DNA from 2 places in the Neobacillus sp. C211 genome. Region 2 is predicted to be linked to the other one. Evidence: riboswitches for the same ligand, from Rfam matches in the RefSeq annotation. Region 2 holds a riboswitch; the other holds the start of a gene.
The links. A riboswitch is a leader RNA that binds a small molecule or an ion and turns the genes downstream of it on or off. The one in region 2 is predicted to bind thiamine pyrophosphate.
Positions count from the first base shown of each region.

Region 1: another riboswitch for thiamine pyrophosphate. It lies ahead of ACSU6B_RS03700 (thiamine phosphate synthase); the one in region 2 lies ahead of thiC (phosphomethylpyrimidine synthase ThiC).

Region 1 is NZ_JBPXRO010000003.1:27,076-35,127, forward strand. It holds gene ACSU6B_RS03685 (thiazole synthase) at 1-466, opposite strand, end outside; gene thiS (sulfur carrier protein ThiS) at 468-671, opposite strand; gene thiO (glycine oxidase ThiO) at 682-1,812, opposite strand; gene ACSU6B_RS03700 (thiamine phosphate synthase) at 1,796-2,434, opposite strand; TPP riboswitch at 2,555-2,663, opposite strand; gene ACSU6B_RS03705 (DUF1284 domain-containing protein) at 2,841-3,257, shown strand; gene queE (7-carboxy-7-deazaguanine synthase QueE) at 3,377-4,105, opposite strand; gene queD (6-carboxytetrahydropterin synthase QueD) at 4,102-4,578, opposite strand; gene queC (7-cyano-7-deazaguanine synthase QueC) at 4,582-5,235, opposite strand; gene ACSU6B_RS03725 (LacI family DNA-binding transcriptional regulator) at 5,489-6,520, opposite strand; gene ACSU6B_RS03730 (glycoside hydrolase) at 6,712-8,052, opposite strand, start outside.
Region 2 is NZ_JBPXRO010000011.1:121,150-129,201, reverse strand. It holds gene madM (malonate transporter subunit MadM) at 1-443, shown strand, start outside; gene ACSU6B_RS12595 (small acid-soluble spore protein H) at 748-927, shown strand; gene ACSU6B_RS12590 (serine protease) at 1,156-1,323, opposite strand; gene thiC (phosphomethylpyrimidine synthase ThiC) at 1,344-3,128, opposite strand; TPP riboswitch at 3,271-3,385, opposite strand; gene ACSU6B_RS12580 (Ger(x)C family spore germination protein) at 3,562-4,770, opposite strand; gene ACSU6B_RS12575 (spore germination protein) at 4,767-5,858, opposite strand; gene ACSU6B_RS12570 (spore germination protein) at 5,884-7,455, opposite strand; gene ACSU6B_RS12565 (polysaccharide deacetylase family protein) at 7,800-8,052, opposite strand, start outside.

The DNA of each region.
Region 1 (8,052 bases), on a different contig from region 2:
TGGGCGAGGCCCCAGGCATGACCGCATGACAGCCCACTTCTTGGAGCTTTCGAGCTAAAACCACGTCATCGGATGTATAGGGGAGGACAATAAATCCTTCCTTCACTAATTCTTCCGTTGCTTTAAGGGTTTCAATCGGGTCAGGAAGCAAGGTGCGATCACAGCCAATCACTTCCACTTTAATCATATCGCATAGTCCTGAAGCTTTCGCTAGTTTTGCGATCCGGACCGCCTCTGCGGCTGTTTTTGCTCCAGCAGTATTAGGCAGAAGCTTATATTTTTGAGTGTCGAGCTGTTCTAAAAAATTCGGCTGGCTTGGTTCAAAAATATTCATTCGTCTCACCGCAAACGTGAGGATTTCTGCTTTCGACACTTCCACTGCTGCCTTTTGGATTTCAAAGCTTGGATACTTTCCCGTACCTAGTAACAAACGAGATTGAAAGGATAAAGAACCTATTTTTAACATGTCAACCGCCTCCTACAAAATGGACTATTTCGATTCGATCTTTATCTGATATTCTCGTACTTTGGTGCTCTAACCTGGTTAATATTTCACCGTTCACTTCCACAACAACGACCTTATCTTGGATGTCATGATGTTTGAGAACATCTGAAACAGATACGATATGGTCGGGTAATTGGATCCACTCGCCATTAACTACTACCTTCATGGTATACCTCCTAACTAACCGTTTCTTTGTGCCGTTCTAGGTGAAAAGCAGAGAGTAGTTCCTGATCTAGTAAGCTACCTGACACTAGGTCCGCAACTAGTTCCCCTGTAATCGGGCTTAATAAAATTCCATTTCGAAAATGGCCTGCTGCCACGAACAACCCACGCCAGCTTGGATGCTCGCCCATATAAGGGATTCCATCGCCTGTCTGCGGTCTGACTCCAGCCCATACTCGCTCCCATGCTGCCTCCTTAATCTGTGGAACTAATTGAGTCGCTCTTTCTATCAATGTAGCAATCCCTTCAGGAGTTACCTTGGTATCAAAGGTATTTTCAATCACAGTCGCACCTATATAAATTTCCCCATTTTGTTTGGGTACTAAATAACAACGTTTGTCGGAAAAAATGGTCGAGTTAATGATCGGCCTTTCTGTTCTAATCGAAAAGCATTCTCCTTTAACCGGATACACAGGAATATCGATTCCTGATTCTTGCATTAATTTCGCCGCCCAAGCTCCAGTGGCAACAACCACCTGTTCACAATGGATGACGCCGTTGCTGGTGTTTACCCCTTTAACTTGACCGTTTTCATAGACAAAAGAAAGAACCTCCGTCTCTTCACATATTTTGGCACCAAAATGTTCCGCGGATTTAGCAAAGGCTTTTGTTAACTTCGCTGGTTGCACATGCCCATCACGGGGAAGATACATCCCTCCAGCTACACTTGGTGAAAGAGATGGTTCCAGCACACGTACTTCTGTTGCATCGAGCCAGGTAATGGTTGGATCCCATTTTTTTTGAAAGGAGACCTGTTTTTTTACCTCGAGTGCTATTTCTTCGGTTTCGGCAATTTTCACCATGCCTTTATTCACATACTCAATATCAATTCCTGTATATTCAAATAACTCACTTGCGAGCGTTGAAAACATCGCTTGACTTTTTAAAGCCAGCTGGAATAAGGGACCGTCTTGTTCCAGCTCTGCTTGTGCTGCCAGCATTCCGGCAGCCGCACTGGACGCTTGGCAAGCCACTCGTCCCTTCTCAATCACGACGACTTTTCTTCCCCTTTTTGCAAGCTGATAGGCAATCGAGGACCCGATAATTCCGCCACCGATAATGGCCACATCAAATGAATTTTCCACTTTGTTCATCTCCATTTAATACATTTAGGTAAGCCTTAACTGCTGCTAGTGGATCGGGAGCATCTAAAACTCCTGACATAACTGCGATTCCTTTTGATCCTGCTTGAAGTACCTGCCCCGTATTTTCAGGTGTGATCCCGCCGATGGCTATTACCGGGATGTCTAATTGGGTGAGCCTTGCTAATTCCCTTAGTCCTTTTGGGGTCTTACCCGGTTTTGATTGCGAAGGAAAGACATGGCCAAATAGCACGTAATCAGCACCATTCTCTTTTGCTTGTTGTCCTTCCTCGTAGGAGTGGATGGAGTTCCCGAGCAAAAACTGAGGAAAGTTTTCTTTCACAAGCGCAGTATCTAAACTATGGAAGGCTAATTGAACTCCTCTAGCCCTTGTAACGCAGGCAACATCGACTCGGTCATTAATGATAATCTTTGATAGTGGGATGTTTTCATTTGTTAACCGTTGGACGGCCTGGAAAAGTTCCTTGGCTGTTTTTTGTTTTTCCCGCAAATGAATCGCGGTTATATATGGATGAATTTCGCTTACAATTTCACATAACTGTTCAATTGGCATTTTCCCATTGGAGATAATATGTATCTCTTTATCTTTTATACTAGTTGAAATACCCGTTCCCCCCTTTTAAGCAGATTCCGAAGATCGAAGGCCTAAAGTGAAAAACAAAAAACCACTTTCTTTAAGTAAGAAAGTGGTCGAAAATTCGAAATAGAAACATACGTTCTTCAAATATCCCGTTTTCCACTTCCCTACGCTGGTATTACCCAGATCAGGTTCATAGAGTCCCGAAGTCGTACTTCAATCTCAGCCCTTTAAAAAGGCACCTCTAGCGGATTTGCGTCATTTATGTAATTTTCATGTAATGATTTCCCTGCAAGAATAATGTTAACACTTCGGGTAGAAATGTCAAATGTTTTTCTTATTTATGGTAGAATAAACCCTATAGATGTTAACTAAATTACAATTATAGTTTACTTTTAAAATCTAAATGGAGTAAACAAACAGGGGGAGAATAATGTATAAGCTACGAGGACATCATCTTTTTTGCCTTCTAGGGTATCGGGGAATGGGCTATTCCCAAGAATACGTGGAAAATATGACGCTTTTGCATCAAACCTTGAGAAACAACCCAAAAACGTTGATTCTGCTTGTAAAGGGACCAGATCAGTTGTGTGAAAAGTTCCCTAATTCAGGTGAATACCATTGCCAAGACGACCAGATCGATGAAAGAGATGCCGTTATTTTAGACAAAATGAACCTTAAAATCGGACAAATTCTTAGATGGGAGGAAATAGAGTCCCGCATCCTAAAACATGTCATCCCCGCCGATATTCAAGTTGTCTGTGAAACTTGTTCTTGGCGTTCTTACGGGGTTTGCGAGGAAGGTATTCGAGAGATTCATGATAGGAAGGGCTTAAGAAAAATTCAATAAGCTTCATCTATTCAATGCCCACATGCCCACAGGGACGGTTCTTTTGGCCTTTTTTAATCTCTTTCCTTGTCCCAGAAAGCCAGTAGAACTGTCCCCATGGTCCTCCATGGTCCCTGTCCTTACACGCCCCGCTTATTTCCCCAAAGAAGCGCATGTAATTGTGGTAATACTTTTACATCATTCAATTGAGTGTCAGCGACCACACAATTGACTAACCACTCATATTTCAACAGTAGTTTTTGAAGCAATTCATTATTATTGAAATTCGTAATATCATCGTTCCCAACCTGGAGATAAAAAGGAATATCCGCATAGCGGCTATGAACCTTTTTCGCATACTCAAGATCGGTTTCATCAAAGATAACTACTTTTAGACTTACTTTATGTTTAAAATCATTGTCGTTTAAATTTTGAAAAATAGAATCTAATATTTCAAAATTGGTTACCATGTTGGAGCTCGGCGGCTTAGGTGAAATGGTCAGTTCATTGACGTTTAAGAACCAGTCCTGCCATATGCTTCCTTGTGTTTCAATACCAATTTTGATGTCTTTTTCTTTTAATAAATCAATAAACACATCTAAGTTTTTCAACAGCGCCGGATTTCCCCCTGAGATCGTCACAAACGAGAAATTGTCCCCACCGACTCTTTTCAATTCATCCCAAATTTCTTCAGCGGTCATTTGCTGAATATCCTCCTTGGCACTGCCATCCCATGTAAATGCAGAATCACACCAGCTGCATGAATAATCACAGCCGGCCGTCCGAACAAACATCGTTTTTTGACCAATGACCATGCCCTCTCCTTGGATGGTAGGGCCAAAAATTTCTAATACAGGAATCTTACTCATTCCTCCATCCACTCCCTTCTCGCTTCTGCGTAGCTTGTTGGAGTTTCAAACAGACGGACAAATTCCACTCTTGCTCCATGATATTGGTCCCTACGATCTTCTTTTGCTAAGGCTTCTTTCATTTTCTCATATATCCAGACAACCATGTTTTCGGCTGTTGTATTCATCGATGGAAGGGTTTCGTTTAGGTATTGATGATCAAGATAGATTTCGATTTCATTTTTCCAAATGTCTTTAATATCGCCAAAGTCGATCATTAAGCCGCGTTCATCAACAAAACCACTTAATCCAAAAATAACTCTGTACGTATGGCCGTGCAAATTCTTGCATTTCCCTTCATAGCAATGCAAGTGGTGTGAAGCATCAAAGGTAAATTCCTTGCTCACTAGTACACGCTTTGAATGATATTTTAATTGATGAGGTTGAATGTCCTCATTTATCTTCTGAAGTTTATCAACGATTCTAAAACCCATCGTTTAAAACCTCCCATTAAGAAAGTCATCGAGCCCTCTTTTTCTTAAGACGCAAGCTGGACACTCTCCACATCCATCCGAAATCACACCATTATAGCAAGTTAATGTTTTTTCACGAACAAATTCAAACGCACCTAATTCATCTGCCATGGCCCATGTTTCTGCTTTGTTTAACCACATTAATGGCGTATGAATGACAAAATTATCATCCATCGATAGATTTAAAGTGACATTCAGTGATTTGATAAAAATATCACGACAATCTGGGTATCCGCTGAAATCTGTTTCGCAAACACCAGTGACTAAATGCTTGGCACCGATCTGACGTGCTAAAACCCCTGCGAAGGTTAGGAATAACAGATTACGGCCTGGCACAAATGTCGACGGAAGTTCCCCTTCGCCGCCATCAGTCACCTCAATATCTGAACGTGTTAACGCATTAGGGGCTAGTTGATTTAATAACGACATATCTAAAATATGATGTTTCACGCCAAGTTCATTGGCTATATTTTTGGCACATTCAATTTCTAAACTATGCCGTTGATTGTAATCAAACGTAACTACTTCTACTTCTTTAAATTGCTTTAATGCCCAAAATAAACAAGTGGTGCTGTCTTGTCCACCACTAAACACAACAATTGCCTTTTCATTTTTCAACATGTATATCAAATACTTCCTTTCAAATAGAAAAAAACAGCACCCCAAGATAGAAGTGCTGCTTCATCTTAGTTTTTTTAATGTGGGGGGCTAGAACCACTTTCGCAAAATGCGAACTATATAATTTTAAATGACTAAATGATTATAAACCATTTTTTCAATTTTTTCACCTATTTGTCGACATTTTTAGAGTCAATGACTTGAAGTATTTACGAAGTCACCAGCATAATTCTTCCTGCCAGCAGCGTGGTAGTCACCAATCAGTGGAGTTCCTCTTGGTGAGAAAGGGTTCAATGGTTACTTCTTTTGTAACTTCCGGTGCTTCTTGCTCATTTTTTGCGTTAATAATTAAATCTAGTGCCACCGTTCCAAGTTTTTCGTAATCATGGTTTATGGAAGTAAGGCTCGGCGTCAAGATATCTGCGACAAACGAATCATCATAGCCTACAAAGGCAAATTTCTTGGGGTCGATATTTTGATGATTGCACGCAACTAAAGCTCCGGAGGCAATCATATCATTTATACAAATAATGGCCGTAGGCATTGCCTTGTTTCCCAGTAGCTTGTTCATCGCCTTTTGACCGCTTCCTACTGAAAAACCGCTGTATATATGCCATTCAGGATGATAAACCAGACCATTTTCCATCAGGAGCTGCCTGAATCCTTCTACTTTTATATCGGTAGAAGTGATCCCCTGCTTTCCTCCCAGCAAGCCAATTTTTTTGTGCCCCATTTCGATTAAATGCTCGACAATCATCTTCATACCCAACAGCTCATCGGATTTCACTTTATAACAATCGACACCGGCCATCTCTCCGTTGATCATCAAAATAGGGATCTTTTTCATAACCTCCTGCACCTCAGAGGCCTCTTCCGCATCCGTTAACGATTTGTTAATCCGGCCGCCCATCATGATGATCCCTTCGACCTGGCGTTCCGAGAGAACCTTTAGGTAAACGGACTCCATCCCGCTATCGTTCATAGAATTACATAAGAATATCGTATATCCCTTTTTTTGAGCGTATTTCTCCAATTCCATGCAGAAGCTTGAAAAGAATGGATTCGTGATGTCTGGCAAAATCAGCCCAATCATCTTTGTTTCTTTTTTTGATAAACTTCTAGCAATACTGTTTGGCTGAAAATTATATTCCTGTATTTTCGCCAGCACCTTCTCTTTTGTTTTTTGGCTGACTGGATAATTGCCATTTAGGACCCGCGATACAGTTGCCGGAGATACATTTGTGGCTTCGGCAATATCATAGATGGTAAACGTTTTTTTGTCCAACTGAAGCCCCCCTTCTTAGAGATATAAACCCTAAATATATTAATCAGTTTTATCTTAAGTATCTTTCTTCCAATTGTAATCTATTTTAATAGAAAAATGGTAGTCGATAGGGTGAACGTGAAGGCGGGGGGAAAAACGGCAATAAAAGTCATAGTTGTGGACTACAGCATCCTCAACTATGACTAATTATATTATCTAAATTTAACCGTATAGGTTTCAGTCCGGAGCCCATCCTCCGATTCTACAGTGATCACAGCAGCGTCCTCTTCTTCAGATACCTGATAAGAGGCAAATAGGTCGTTGGTTACTGCTGTAACAACAGGAGATATCGATGCTTTTTCCATCACATCATAAGTAAATTGGTCAGGTTGGAAGTCCTTTAACGGCTTCCCATCGATTAAGATGCTCTCAAGCGTTGCATTATCGCCAATGCTTGGTTCAGCCTTCGTGACATCTCCTTTTCCAAATACCTCAATTTCCGAAATCGCAATGCATGTATTTGGCATCGCTTTCATCACCACTCGGACCTTCGATGTGATCACTGGCGCAAAATTCACCGTTAAGTCCTTTTTCGCATTCACAGCTAATTGGGTACCGTCGATGGCCTTCCATTCGGTACCATCCCAGTACTCAAGCTGTAGGGATGCTGGTGGTCTCGTTCCACCCCCATCATCATAGAAATGGAAATCGAGTTTAGAAACCGTATCTTCACTCCCAAAATCAATTGCTACCCAATCTTCTGACCTCCAGCTGTTTGGATCCCAATTCGTCCAGCGAATGGAAGAGATATCACCATCATTAACATTTGCGGCTTTATCATACTGTCCTGTAAAGGAAGCAATTGCCTTTGGAAACTCTTGTCCAGAGCCGGGAAGGTTTAAGGCAATGTTCTGCAATGCCGGTTTGGTGACTTGCACATTGGCAGTTACTTTAACCGGACTATACGGAATCGAGCCTTTTACGGTAAATTTGGCAAGCGTTTCATACTTGCTTGGGTCTATCGTTTCCCAATTCACATGTACGTTTCCTTCTGTACCGATTTCAAGTTTAGCAGGAACAAAATCAGGCAGTTCCGGCGCTTTACCTGGTACAGTTTTCACTTTAATTGGTTCGACACTTTCCACTTTGCTGACGGTAACATTGGCAACTGCCGGCATGTTCGTTCCTTCTACCTTGCCCTTCACGGTAAAAATGGTTTCCCTGTCATATTGATCAGGGTCAACCGGCTCCCATTGGACCGCTTTTTGCACTTTTTTCCCGTCACCGTAAATAGCAGTTATCTCCTGTGGCAGTTCCGGAGCGATTTTTTTCTTCGTTACAACGACATTGGCAGGCTCAATTTCTACAATTCCGGACTTGTCGATTTTCCAACTCTGATTCTTTCCAGCATTCGCTGACCAGACGTCCACACCAGCATCTTCTTTTGTTGACGCGCCGCCAACTTCCAGCAGCTGACCGTTTGCTGCGTTAATGAACGTGTATTGCTGATTGCCTGAGGTGGATAACATCCACTTTTGGCTGACAGTGTTTTG
Region 2 (8,052 bases):
GAGTCTTATCTCTGTTTATTGGTGTGATACTCTCCTTTATTGTCGGAGTATGTATTGCATTGGCGTTCGGATATAAAGACGCAGTTAGCTTAACCACGATAGGTGCTGGGACAGCGACCTACATAGTGGGTCCGGTTACAGGTGCAGCAATAGGGGCAAGCTCTGAAGTCATTACTATAAGTATTGCAGCCGGGCTTGTAAAATCAATCCTTACGATGATCGGCACCCCATTTGTAGCAAAATATATCGGATTAAACAACCCGCGCACGGCAATGGTATATGGAGGATTAATGGGAACAACAAGCGGCGTCGCCGGAGGATTAGCCGCAACAGACCCAAAGCTGGTTCCCTACGGAGCAGTAACCGCCACTTTTTATACTGGCTTAGGCTGCCTGCTTGGCCCTTCAGTATTATTTTTGATAACAAAAGCAATTTTTGCTTGATTAATTAACTTTCTACTGGTAATTGTTTATACTCATTAACAATGTTTTTTTCTGGTGGAGAACTGTTCAAAACCTTTTCAATTCTTTTAGTAAAAAAAAAGAGCCTTTCCTTATGGAGAGGCTCTCAGTTTGTCGACAAAAGGGGTTCGGAATGGTTTCATTCCGAACCCCTTTTCTCGCGAATCGATCGCTTTAATGCTCGTATTTTGGCACTCATGAAAATTTATAAACAGGCCCATATACGTATAACAAGTAGTTCAGAGGAAATACTTAAAATGTTTCAATAAGGAAAGGAGGTCGTGACATGGACGTACAACGAGCACAGGAAATTTCTAATTCATCGACTATGGCTAATGTAACGTATAACGGAACACGTATCTATATTGAGCATGTTGACAAACAAAACGGAACAACTACAATCCACTCTCTCGATGAACCAAATAGTAAACAAAGTGTTTCCGTATCAAGCCTAATAGAACATTAATTAGTTAAATCTTCTTCAAGTGAAAGCATAGTTCCTAAGAAAACATCACTTCAAAGTGGTGTTTTCAAGTTCCGTTTCGCATTTGTAATAATATAAAGTGATTATAGTTTTTACTATGGGAATTTATAGAAAAAACTAAAAAACCTTACCCCGATATTAATCAAGGTAAGGTTACATGGCTATCTTTTTAATACCCTCTTGTTAGATTATCTTCTTGTCGGTTTTTGTTTAATAATATAATACATTTACCTTATTACACTTCAAACATTTTTCATAATATTGATCGCCATCAAAATGATGATCACAATTTTGCTGAATTTCCTTTAAACGCTCCTCTAAAAAAGCAAGGCTAGTTTTCATTTGCGTAATTTCCTCGTTAATCTTTTGAACATTCATCGTATAACCTCCCAAGAAAGTTACTGATATATGCTGCCCCCAGATTGCTTAAACTCCTTAGCTTTTTCCTTCATACCTGTTTCAATAGCTTCCTTCGTATCAAGTTTGTTTTCTTTCGCATAATTACGAATATCTTGAGAGATTCTCATGCTACAAAATTTTGGTCCACACATTGAACAGAAATGTGCTGTTTTTGCACCTTCCGCAGGTAAAGTTTCATCATGATATTCTATCGCTCGTTCAGGATCTAAAGATAAATTAAACTGATCTCTCCAACGGAATTCAAAACGAGCTTTTGATAAGGCATCATCTCTTTTTTGGGCTCCTGGATGTCCTTTTGCCAAATCAGCAGCATGGGCGGCAATTTTGTAAGTAATAACCCCTACACGAACATCCTCTCTATTCGGTAAACCTAAATGTTCTTTAGGAGTTACATAACAAAGCATAGCTGTACCATTCCAACCAATCATTGCTGCCCCAATAGCAGATGTAATGTGATCATAACCAGGTGCTATATCAGTCGTAAGAGGTCCAAGTGTGTAGAATGGTGCTTCCTGACACACTTCTAGTTGTTTATCCATATTTTCTTTAATCAAGTGCATAGGTACGTGTCCAGGTCCTTCAACCATTACCTGAACATCATGTTCCCAAGCAATTTTTGTTAGCTCTCCAAGAGTCTCTAATTCTGCAAACTGCGCTTCATCATTGGCATCTGCAATAGATCCAGGACGTAAACCATCCCCTAAAGAGAATGCAACATCATAAGACTTCATTATTTCGCAGATTTCTTCAAAGTGAGTATATAAAAAGCTTTCTTTATGGTGGTGTAAACACCATTGTGCCATGATTGATCCACCGCGGGATACAATACCTGTTAACCGTTTTGCCGTTAATGGAACATATCGTAAAAGAACACCAGCATGAATGGTGAAGTAATCAACACCTTGCTCCGCTTGTTCAATCAAGGTATCACGGTAAACCTCCCATGTAAGATCTTCAGCAACACCATTTACTTTTTCAAGTGCTTGATAAATGGGGACGGTGCCGATAGGAACTGCTGAGTTTCGAACAATCCATTCCCTTGTTGTATGAATGTTTTTACCTGTTGATAGATCCATAATATTATCGGCACCCCAGCGCGAGGCCCATGTCATTTTTTCAACCTCTTGTTCGATGGAGGATGAAACAGCCGAGTTGCCAATATTCGCGTTAATTTTAACATGAAAATTACGTCCTATTATCATAGGTTCTGACTCTGGATGATTGATATTAGAAGGAATAATCGCTCGACCTTTTGCCACTTCATCACGCACAAATTCAGGTTTCATATTTTCCCTTATGGCGATAAACTCCATTTCAGGAGTAATAATTCCCTTTTTAGCATAATGAAGCTGTGTGACATTTTTCCCTTTTTTTGCACGTAATGGTTTGCGCTTTAAACCAGGAAACACATTATGATTGGCACGAGGATCATTTTGATCGTTATACCCATTATCTTCAGGTTTAATTTCTCGACCTTCATATTCCTCAACATCTGCTCGTTCATGAATCCATGTGCTTCGAATGGCAGGAAGACCTTTTGTAATATCAACAGAATAATTTAGATCCGTATAAGGACCGCTTGTATCATAGACGCGAACTGGAAGGTTTTCCTCTTCTCCAAACGCACCTGTTGTCGGGCTTAACTCAATTTCACGCATTGGTACTTTAATGTCCGGTCTCGAACCTGTTACATATACTTTTTTACTGCCTGGAAAACTAGACATGATGGAAATGTTTTGTTCGTTTAATGAAGTCTTTGACATAATAAATCTCTCCTTTTTTTGAATATAAAGGACGAGATACAGAACATAACAAGTGGAAAAGCGTATAAAAGTACATCAAAAAGCCGGGCCCATAAATGGTTGGACCCGGCTAATATGTATGCAGAAGTATAGGTGCATTGAAGACTGTCTATTCTAACTTCCCCACGCTGGTATGATCCAGATCAGGTCCCAAGAGTCAAGAAACTTCATCGTGTTTCTTTCTCAGCCCAACTTATTGGGCACCCCTAGTTATTTATATTCAATTAACAATATTATATATGAGTATCGGTTAAAATGAAATACATAATATTATTTAAAGTGATATAGTATTGTTTAGATATTATAATTAGATTGTGAAGTGAGAAAGTTTAGATCTCTTCTTGCTTGGGTTTTAAGAAGTATAATTCTTTTTTCGTACCCTAAAAAAGAAGGCTTACTTGTGACCTGACGCTCCATAATCTTTGATTGTTATTTTTACGTTGTAGTAAATTGGAACCTCACTGAATGTTTTATCCCAATCTTTTTTGACCTTTTCCCATACTTTCGGATGCTCAATTCTTAAACGGGTTCCAAAGCCAGCAACGTCTACTCGATATTCCTTTTGCGTTTTTTTAATCGTATGATCAACTAATCGTTTTACTTCTTTTTCGGTAGATTCTTCTGCCCTTTTTAGAAATGTATTATCAAAAGAGTTTCCTGAAACCACCCAATTCTCAGATAATCTCCCTTCTGATTCGATGTTTACATCAAAAGAGATATTGTTTCCCTTAACATGAGAGGTGATTTTACTTTTCATAGAATCTATCTCATATACGATTAGCCCACTAGTCTGTTTATCAAAACTTTTCACCAAACCGCCTTTCCCCTTGCCTGTTATCCATGTTATCCCATCCAATTCCTCTTCATTTAAAAAACCACGCAGTTTTTTTGTCTTTCCTTTTATCACGGCAGCTCCTGCAAATTTCACTTCACCATTTTCCGAAATGACATTTTGCAAAAGAAAACTGGATCCTGATTTCAGCTTACCGTCTAATTTAATAATCGAGATAGGAGGCAAAATTCTTGTCGTTCGAAAGGCATTATCTACCATTCCAAACAGACGAAATGCTGGAACTTCTCCTGCTTTCTTTGATACTAGGGTATTGCTAGCTCTCCCTTTACTAATAAACATAAGGCAGCTTGGTCTAAAATCATTATCCCGAAGATATTGATCAAGTAATCGATCTAAACTATACGATCGTGCAAGTCTATCACCGATTACAATGACTTTCATGTGACTGGCATTAAAAGGAAGATCCGTTCTTAATGATAATTCACGAACCTCTTGAAGGATGGAATCTCCCGTTTCAGAAATATTAACATAAGATTGTTGTTGCGATCCCCCTTCTTTACTCATTGAACTTGCTAATTGTGAGGTAATAAGTTGATAAGTTGTAGTAATCTGATCTTTTTTGGAATAGCCTTCATCTTGTTCGTTTATCTTTTTCTCTATGGTTGACTTCTTCCCTATATCGAATGCCACCCCTACACCTAAGCTTAGCTCTTCAATTTCATGACTGCTCCAACAGCCTGTAAGAGAAAAGAGTAAAAGGACAGACAGTGAAGCCAAGATAAATCGTATATTGTTATGAGGTAACTTCATTGTTTTCTTCCTTTCCATCTCGCGATAATAAGAAGGAGAAGTGGTAGTAAACCAAATAAAAACAATGCAATATTGCCAATGATATCCCCAAGTTTAAATAGATCATTGATATTTTTTGGGGTGATGGAAATGACGTAAATAAGCGGAAGTAAACCATACATAACTGAACTAATGTTCTTTTTCGAAAGTTGAGCCAGCCCTAAAGCAGCTGCGTAGTAGCTGATGGTAAAGGTAGTAAACATTTGCATAATCCATACCACCAGCAACAAAGAATCAAACCGTTCAAAAATCAAACCGGTTATCTCAAAACTTCGTATCAAATCAAGTGTTGGCCATGTCCTCGTGACCACTTCATCGACGGATAACGCTCCAATGACCATCACAACTGTTATCACATAAAAAAATAATGGAACGGAAATTCCAACTAGAACCATTTTGATTGCTTTGTTCGGCTGTTGCATAAACGCCATGATGACCAGCAGGATTTCAGGACCTGTAAATGCGAGAGTCGTCGCCTTTACTCCTTTTAGCACAGGGATGAAACCAGTCCCTATTACCGGGCGTAAATTATCGATCTCAAATATTTTTAAGCTCATAAGGGCTACTAGCAAAAAAAGGAAAATCGCAATAGGTAATACAATTTCAAACAGGCGGGCAATCGGGTTGATACCACCTATGATCAGATAAAGACCTATCCACATAAATGGCATCATAATTGCCCAGAGAGGGGTACCTTCCAGCAAAAAATACCTTATTACTTCCGCCATTGAACGGAGTTGAAACCCGGAAGTTAAAAGAAAATAACATACTATAAGTAAACTAAGTAACCCGCCCACCCATTTTCCTACAATTTCACGGCTGTATTGATAAATTGTTTTTTGGGGAAACTGTTGGCATAATTTGACCATGATCACCCCTGCGATTATCGCGATCAGCCCGCCTAAAATAACACTTATCCATACATCTGGTGTATTCACCTTCTCTGCAGCTGTTCTGGGCAGTGTGAGGATTCCTGAACCAAGTATAAAGTTGCTGATGATAACAGCTGCTTGTGCCGTGGTAATTCGATCTTTTGGACTGACAATCATCCTTTCATGTTCCTTTCACAATAGGTTATCCTTTACGTATAGGATTTTTCGTATGCATCATCTTTGGACGACGTTTCATCATCATAAGGGGCATGCGAACCATCAAATCTTTCCATTCACTTAAACGATAAGGAACGGCTGGACTCATATAAGACACGCCAAAACTTTTTAGTTTCACTAAATGGCTTGTCATGAAAAGGAAAAATAGAATGACTCCATATAATCCAAGTATGGCAGCACAAAGCATGGCTACGAAGCGAAGAATACGCAATGTAATCCCTACACTATATTGAGGATTGGCAAAAGATGAGATCGCAGTTAACGCCACTACTATCACCAAAATGGGGCTAACAATCCCTGCCTGTACAGCCGCTTCACCAATGATTAACCCACCGACAATTCCCATTGCAGGACCAATTGGCTTTGGTAACCGAAGTCCAGCTTCCCTTAAAATTTCGATCGATATTTCCATAAATAATGCTTCGATAAGTGCAGGAAATGGAACACTGGACCTCGCCCCTATAATGGAAATGGCTAACTTAGTAGGAATCAATCCTGGATGAAATGAGAGGAATGCAATATACAAAGCCGGTGTAAAAAGAGCCAGGATAGCTGCTAGATAACGAAGTAAACGGATGAACGTGCCAGGAATCCACCTTTCATAATAGTCTTCTGGTGATTGTAACATCATACTAAAGGTAACCGGAACGATCAAAGCGAAAGGCGTCCCATCTAGTAAAATGGATACCCGACCTTCCATCAAGGCAGCAATCACACGATCAGGACGCTCTGTACTTTGTACCTGTGGAAAAGGACTAAGATAATTATCTTCGATAAGCTGCTCTACATAACCTGATTCTGGCACATTATCAAGATCAATTTTCTTAATTCGCTTTTCTACCTCTTGTACTAATTCAGGATCCACAATTTCTTTTATGTAAGCGACGACTAAGTCTTTTTTTGAACGCTTTCCCACTTGAAATTTTACTAACGATAAATTTTCAATTTCACCATTCCCTCTCAAAAAAGATGTATTATCACTTAATGATTCAGTGAAACCGACCCGTGGACCTCTGACTAATGCCTCTGATACTGGCTCTTCAATCGTCCTTGTTTTTAATTTTGTTGTACCAAGGATTAGCGCATATAATGATCCATCAATTAAAAGCGCGGTAGAACCTGTTAATACTTTTGATACTAACTCTTTAATAGAACCAATCTCTTCAACTTCACTAATAGGCAGCACATGATTTTTTACAAATTTGTTTAAATTGCTTCCCTTCACAAAGGATAGCTCCTGTTTATATTCTGTTGTGAAATCAACCATCAATGATGTCATAATATGTTTATTAATCAGATCTTTATCTGATAATCCATCCACAAAAATAATGGATGCTCGAATGCCGGTACGCCCAATATTAAACTCTCGAAAGTGCACATCCCAGTTATGACCGATTTCTTGTCTAACTAATTCTAAGTTTAAAGTCAAATCATCTGTAAACAGATGATTTGAGCCTTGAGGCTTAGATTCCTGTTGATCTTCAATTTTGTTAGTTTGTTTTTCTTTTTTTCTAACCTTTAATTTCCGTTCTCTCATTTTCATCACTCTTCCTTGCGAATCCAATTAAAAAATCTGAAGATCATGTAAGGAATCAAAAACACGATAAAAGCTTGTATAAAAACTTTCCAGTCTGGAAGATAGGAAACAATAGAATTCCACATATTAACCACCTTTATATGCCCAATTACCAGTAGCTGAAACCACGAACCAAAGTATGAAAATATAGTGATTTCCTAAATGTTCCTTGAATAGCATTATCTTTAGCTTATACGTGGAAATTTAAACATTATATATAACAACCCTTCATCACTCTGGGCTTCAACGTTTTATATTGCGTAATGGGCTATTCCAAGGAATGTCTGAAAATAACATCCTGACTTTTACTTCTTCAATTTCAATAGTTCATTAACTGTAATGAATTTATATCCCTCGTTTGATAATGATTGCAATATTCCTTTAATAGTATTTAGTTCTTCGCCAGTACCATCATACATGGGGTGAATCAAGATAATAGAACCAGGTTTTACATTCTTTTTCACATAACTCACTTTGTCAGTGGCAGAAGTGTAGTAAGTATCTGGTTCAAGACTCCAAGTGATCGTATCTCTATTATTCTTATATAAATAATAAGGC